2 regions of the Providencia sp. Me31A genome follow, and region 1 is predicted to be linked to the other one. Evidence: predicted binding sites of a transcription regulator. Region 1 holds the regulator's gene; the other holds the start of a gene.

Region 1 (3,576 bases):
CTAATAGATTTCTATTGTTGCTTGCTGTTTTACTTAAGACATATGAAGGCAATACAGAAGCAGTTTGAACATTTGCTGAATGTTCCTGTATTCTTTTCATTGTGGTTGCTGGTACATGCGTTGTCGTTCGTTGTTTTATATGAGTAGCTATTTTAGATGGAAATCTATCTTGAGTTTTGATTGGTAGTGATATTAGTTTTTCAAACTGTTGAATTTTTTCTTTCACATTGCTAGAGGTTTGGTTCCCCATCGACGAGGCAAAATGAGCTGGCTTTTTAGTGTGGAGGATTGGACTTTGTGCCAGCTCCTGTAGGTTTTTTTCAACGATGGTATTCCAAAGCGAGGAGAGTGTATTTTTAGTCTGTAAGGGTTTTTCGGTTAGCGTATCCTTATTAGTCTGAAGAGATATAAGTTTTTCAAAACGTATAACTTTTTCTTTCACATTACTTGAGGTATTGTTTTTCATCAATGGAGTAAAATGCGCTCGCTCATTAGAGTGAGGGGCTGGACTTTTTGCCAGTTCCTGTAGGTTTTTTTCAACGATGGTATCCCAAAGCGGGGAGAGTGTATTTTTAGTCGGAGAGCGACCTTCGGTTAGCATGCTCTTATTAACCTGATTTGCACCTTGTCGGGTTTGCATTGGTGATGAAGGGCTTACATCAACGTTATCTAAGTCTTGTTTTACCGCGATAGGCTGTTCTGATTTGGAGGCGATATTTTTTGTCATTGGAAAACGAAGTGTTGTTTGGCATGCTTTATTTGTTCTCCCCAAACAGCAATTTGAGTTGTTAATCAACGAATTTTTCGGCGATAAATTTATAATAGGTTTTTCAGTGTCAGCGCTATTTTTATCATAATTAATAATTATCTTTATATTTGGCATCGTATTTTCCATTGAATTCGTATTTTTAATATTTATTAAGTTTTGCACAATGCCATTTGCCTTTATTCTTATTTCTATCGAGTTGGTTTTATCGCAAGTCTCAATAGAACATGTTGGGTTAATATTTGATTTTTGAATACTATTCATAAATTAAAAATTCCTTAATCATTAATGAGTGGGATATTTTTAATCTTATATGAGGAAAAATTACTTAAATATAAAGAAACGAGGTTAGTATGTATTTACCTAATAATTCGAGTTGTATGCATACGAACGATAAAGATACTCTTGTGAACAGACACAAGTATGTGATTCGGCTAGTTGAGTGCAGTTAACACCCTGCAACTTGAGTATGACAAGTATAAAAGAATTGATCGTAATTTTAAAAATAGGTATGGCTGTTAGAGGCAAAAGATAACCCTGCATCAGTGGTAAATGATACAGGGTTATCTTAAGAGTTAGCGAGTACCGTAGACAACAATGGTTTTACCATGCGCAGAGATCAAATTTTGATCTTCAAGCATTTTCAAAATACGGCCGACAGTTTCACGAGAACAACCAACAATTTGGCCAATTTCCTGACGGGTGATCTTGATTTGCATCCCGTCTGGATGCGTCATAGCATCAGGTTGTTTCGCTAGATTCAATAGAGTTTGAGCAATACGACCAGTCACATCTAAGAAAGCGAGGTTACCCACTTTTTCTGATGTTGTCTGTAGGCGGCTGGCCATTTGCGCAGAAAGACGCATTAAAATGTCAGGGTTTACCTGAATCAATTGACGGAATTTTTTGTAAGAAATTTCTGCAACTTCGCAGGCGATTTTCGCTCTAACCCACGCAGTACGTTCTTGCCCTTCTTCAAATAAACCCAGTTCACCAATGAAATCCCCCTGATTTAGGTAGGAGAGGATCATTTCTTTGCCTTCTTCATCTTTAATTAAAACAGCCACTGATCCTTTAACAATATAGTAAAGGGTTTCTGCTTTCTCACCCTGATGGATCAGAGTGCTCTTGGATGGATACTTATGAATATGGCAGTGTGACAAAAACCATTCAAGAGTAGGGTCTGTTTGTGGCTTGCCGAGAACCATTAGCGTTATCCTCTGTATGTTATTGCAGCCATTCGGAAAAGCGTACCAGAAAGGCTGGCTTTAAAGTCACTAGCTTAGCATATTAATTTGCCTTATATACCCTAAATAATATGGAGAGCTAAATAACGTCAGCACTCTGGTTGGTTAGGGGAAAGCAAATTGATATCAACACTATAATATAATCAATAAAACGGTTGAGTTTTGATCTTAATCCTATCAACTAAGTATTGTTTGTAGCATATCCGATACAGAAAGTCTCCCCTGTATCGCTTCAGCAGAATAAAGCTGATATAACATTCATTATATCTATGGAACAATGTAGCCTTTAAACTGATTTCATTTCAAGGGGAATAAAAATGGAAGCGAGAGTTAAATGGGTCGAAGGACTTTCTTTTTTAGGTGAGTCTGCATCAGGGCATCAGGTGATGATGGATGGTAATGCAGGAGATAAAGCGCCAAGCCCAATGGAAATGGTATTAATGGCAGCAGGTGGTTGTAGTGCGATAGATGTGGTCTCTATTTTGCAAAAAGGCCGTAATGATATTTCGGATTGTGAAGTGAAATTAACATCGCAGCGTCGTGAAGAAGCCCCACGTTACTTTGTCAAAATTCATCTACATTTCATTGTAACAGGAAATGAGCTGACGGAAAAAGCAGTGGAACGTGCAGTTCAGCTATCTGCTGAAAAATATTGTTCAGTAGCATTGATGTTAGAAAAAACAGTCGAAGTAACGCATAGCTTCGAAATAAAAAATTAATTTAATTATTATAATATTTTTTTAATAATAAGATGCTTACCTTAATTAATGATAAGCATCTTATTAATTAGTGAAAAAACAACTTAATTATTTTTTTGCTTAATCAGTTTTTCAACCAATGGCGTCATGATAAGCTCCATTGCCAAGCCTAATTTGCCACCGGGTATGACAATTGTATTCATTGCCGAAATAAACGAGTCGGAAATCATTGAAAGTAAATAGGGAAAATCGATTTGCTCAAGGCCGCGAAACCGGATCACAATAAAACTTTCATCTTGTGACGGGATCGCTTTAGCAGAAAATGGGTTGGACGTGTCTACGGTTGGAACGCGCTGGAAATTAATATGCGTACGAGAGAACTGCGGGGTAATGTAATTAATATAATCCCCCATGGAGCGCACAACAGAGTCCATTACCGCTTCTCGGGAATGCCCGCGTTCTGTCGTATCACGGATCATTTTCTGAATCCATTCAAGGTTAACGATAGGAACAACCCCGACAAGTAAGTCAACATGTTGTGCAACATTATGCTCTGGTGTCACAATCCCGCCATGTAGACCTTCATAGAATAAGACATCGGTATCTTTAGGCAATGGCTCCCAAGGTGTAAAAGTCCCAGGTTGTAACCCGTAGGGAACGGCTTCGTCGTAGGTGTGTAAATATTTACGAGATTGCCCACAACCTGTTTTGGCATAGTCGATTAATGTTTGTTCTAACAACGCAAAGTCATTCGCTTCGGGGCCAAAATAGCTGATATGCCTGCCTTGTTCTCTTGCTTTACGAATGGCCATATCCATTTCAGGGCGAGTATAGCGATGAAAACTATCACCTTCTAATGTTGCGG
Region 2 (3,576 bases), on a different contig from region 1:
GTAGCTGTAGGGGAAATAGGCCTCGACCTATATATGCAAGACCCTCAATTTGAGCGCCAACAATCAGTATTATCCACTCAGTTAAAATTAGCAAAACAGTTTGATTTGCCTGTTATTTTGCACTCACGTAAAAGCCATGACCCCTTAGCGGCCATGTTACGTCGCATTGATGTCCCTGCTCGCGGTGTGATACACGGTTTTGCTGGGAGTTTATCTCAAGCTCAAGCCTTTGTTAAACTAGGTTATTATATTGGTGTGGGAGGAACGATTACCTATGAAAGAGCAAATAAAACGCGTTATGTGATGTCCCAATTGCCCCTTTCCTCGTTGCTCTTTGAAACGGATGCGCCTGATATGCCTGTTTCTGGCTTCCAAGGTGAGCCTAATCGGCCTGAACGTATTCAATGGGTTTTTCGCTCATTATGTGAACTTCGCCACGAATCCCCTTCTGAAATAGCGCAACAACTTTACAACAATAGTTTGTCGTTATTTAATCTAGCAAAGTAAAATTGCCTCTATAAATATAAATAATATTTATGTAATGCAGTTATATATCAAGTTTAATCCATTCAGCTTTTACTGTCATAAATTATGTTTTTAGTGCCTTTTTAGACTACATTAAGATGTTTTTGTGATTTTAGTCACATCGTTTGAATTTTTACTGCTTATTGCAGTACGTATTTGTGATGAAAGCTGCGGGTTATTCATGATGACTAGGTATAATCATCAGACTAAAAATCAAGGAGACTCACACGTTTCCTTATATATCAACCTAAAATAAAGTGAACAGGGATTCTTCCATGCAGCTCATTATGAGTATTATAGGAATGGCGGTACTTATCGCGATAGCTGTCCTATTTTCTAGCAATCGCCGAGCGATCCGGCTACGTACAGTCGGCGGCGCATTTTTAATCCAACTTGCCATTGGCGCATTAATTCTTTACGTACCCGCAGGGCGTAACGTGCTTCAAAACGTGTCTGATGCTGTTTCTAAAGTGATCGGTTATGGTCAAGATGGCATGAGTTTTATCTTTGGTGGTCTTGTTTCCGATAAAATGTTTGAATTATTTGGGGGCGGCGGTTTTATTTTTGCGTTCCGCGTATTACCAATAATCGTCTTTTTCTCTTCACTGATAGCGGTACTTTACTATTTAGGTATCATGCAGTTAGTCATTAAAATATTAGGTGGTGCCCTGCAAAAAGTACTCGGAACATCAAGAACAGAATCTTTATCAGCTACGGCAAATATCTTTGTTGGGCAAACAGAGGCACCACTGGTGGTTCGCCCATACATTGCAACTATGACAACGTCTGAGCTATTCGCCATTATGTGTGGTGGTTTGGCGTCTGTAGCAGGCTCTGTATTGGCAGGTTATGCGCAAATGGGTGTTCCGATGGAATATTTGATTGCCGCATCATTTATGGCTGCACCGGGCGGTTTGTTATTCGCTAAATTAATGGTTCCTGAAACTGAAGATATTAAAGATAGAGTTAATGCGACAGATTTAGTGGCTGAAGACGAACGTCCTGCTAATATCATTGATGCGGCGGCGTCGGGAGCTTCATCAGGGATGCAGTTAGCATTGAACGTTGGTGCGATGTTATTAGCGTTCATTGCCTTAATCGCTTTAATTAACGGGATATTAGGTGGCATTGGCGGTTGGTTTGACTACCCTCAATTGTCCCTTGAGTTATTATTAGGCTGGCTATTCGCCCCTATTGCATATCTGATTGGTGTACCTTGGAATGAAGCGACAATAGCAGGTTCTTTCATCGGGCAGAAAATTGTAGTGAATGAGTTTGTTGCCTTTATGAACTTTGGTGAATACATGAAGGCGGATGCAGATGTCATTGCGGCAGGTAAACAAGTGTTATCTGACCATACCAAAGCGATTATTTCTTTTGCATTGTGTGGGTTTGCTAACTTATCATCAGTGGCTATCTTACTGGGTGGTTTAGGTGGAATGGCGCCAAATCGCCGAGGCGATGTTGCTCGTTTAGGTATGAAAGCGGTCATGGCCGGAACTCTGTCTAACTTGATGAGTGCGACAATTGCTGGTTTCTTCTTAACATTGGGTGCAGTCGCAATTATCTAATTGATTTCTGATAGCGATGAGCTCGTTATTTGAAGCTAATATAACGGAAGGGTGATTGTCCTTCCGTTTTCATTTTGATGGTTTATATTCTTTTAATAGCTGCTTATCTCAAGTCCAAATTTTCAGCTATTCTTAACTTAGCCAATTATTGCTTAGAGCAGTAAATAAAAGCCATTTGAGTGAATAAATTGATAGCCTGATCGGCTAAAATGAGATTTAGTTAACATTTTTAATTTTGATAATGTAACATTCAGTCGATTAATGTGATTTGTAGCACATAAAATAGCAGGGTTTCATGGTCAAATAGCCATTAGTAAGCTGCTATGGAACTGCTAGTTCTAAGAGTGAAATTACTCTAGGGCATGATGCGGTGAGAAGGATCTCAGCTGCTCAGTTCGGAAAAACCGACTAGCATCTTTAAGGAACCAAGCCCGCTCGCCAACAAAGAACGTGTCGTTCTGAAGAATTAACAACGTTGGAGAGTTATATGACTGATTTAAAAGCAGCCGCACAACGCGCGCTGACCCTGATGGATTTAACAACATTAAATGATGACGATACAGATGCAAAAGTTATCACATTATGTCATCAGGCGAAAAGCCCAGCTGGCAATACAGCTGCAATCTGTATTTACCCTCGTTTCATTCCAATCGCACGTAAAACATTACGTGAACAAGGTACCCCTGATGTTCGTATTGCGACAGTAACTAACTTCCCACATGGTAATGATGATATTGAAATCGCATTAGCGGAAACGAAAGCGGCGATTGCTTATGGTGCAGACGAAGTTGACGTGGTTTTCCCATACCGTGCACTGATTGCAGGTAATGAACAAGTCGGTTTTGACTTAGTGAAAGCCTGTAAAGAGGCTTGTGCAGCAGCGAATGTATTACTGAAAGTCATTATTGAAACAGGCGAATTAAAAGATAAGGCGCTGATTCGTAAAGCTTCTGAAATTTCAATTAAAGCAGGTGCTGATTTTATTAAAACTTCAACGGGTAAAGTGCCTGTTAACGCGACACTAGAAAGTGCTGAAATCATGATGCAGGTCATCAGTGATATGGGTGTGGCGAAAACCGTTGGCTTTAAACCTGCTGGTGGTGTTCGTACCGCAGAAGAAGCGGCTGAATATTTAGCATTAGCTGGTCGAATTTTAGGTGATGATTGGGCAGATAGCCGTCATTTCCGCTTTGGCGCATCAAGTTTATTAGCTAATTTATTAAATACACTGGGTTTTGACGTTAAAAAATCGAGTAGCAGTTATTAATCTATTTAGTTAGCCGATAAATTCGACTTTAAAGGAGTATATCGTGTTTCTGGCACAAGAAATTATTCGTAAAAAACGCGATGGTAAGCCGTTAAGTGAAGAAGAAATTCGTTTCTTTATCAATGGAGTTCGTGACAATTCTGTTTCAGAAGGTCAAATTGCTGCATTAGCGATGACTATCTATTTTAACGATATGACGATGCCTGAGCGTGT

Evidence for each region. Region 1 encodes CRP, which controls carbon source genes, mostly activating them, when cyclic AMP is high. Its sites were predicted from a motif close to ATGTGANNNNNNTCACAT; they were not measured.
Region 2: a site for CRP is predicted at 2,358-2,375, ahead of deoC (deoxyribose-phosphate aldolase). Genes of this name have one in related genera too.

The regions. Positions count from the first base shown of each region.
Region 1 covers NZ_JBKQGZ010000016.1:61,030-64,605, reverse strand. Annotated here, with positions in the region: gene ACLPIE_RS14260 (hypothetical protein) at 1-1,030, opposite strand, end outside; gene crp (cAMP-activated global transcriptional regulator CRP) at 1,342-1,974, opposite strand; gene ACLPIE_RS14250 (OsmC family protein) at 2,331-2,732, shown strand; gene ACLPIE_RS14245 (phosphoribulokinase) at 2,816-3,576, opposite strand, start outside.
Region 2 covers NZ_JBKQGZ010000028.1:23,754-27,329, reverse strand. Annotated here, with positions in the region: gene ACLPIE_RS19365 (TatD family hydrolase) at 1-507, shown strand, start outside; gene ACLPIE_RS19360 (NupC/NupG family nucleoside CNT transporter) at 813-2,096, shown strand; gene deoC (deoxyribose-phosphate aldolase) at 2,584-3,363, shown strand; gene deoA (thymidine phosphorylase) at 3,407-3,576, shown strand, end outside.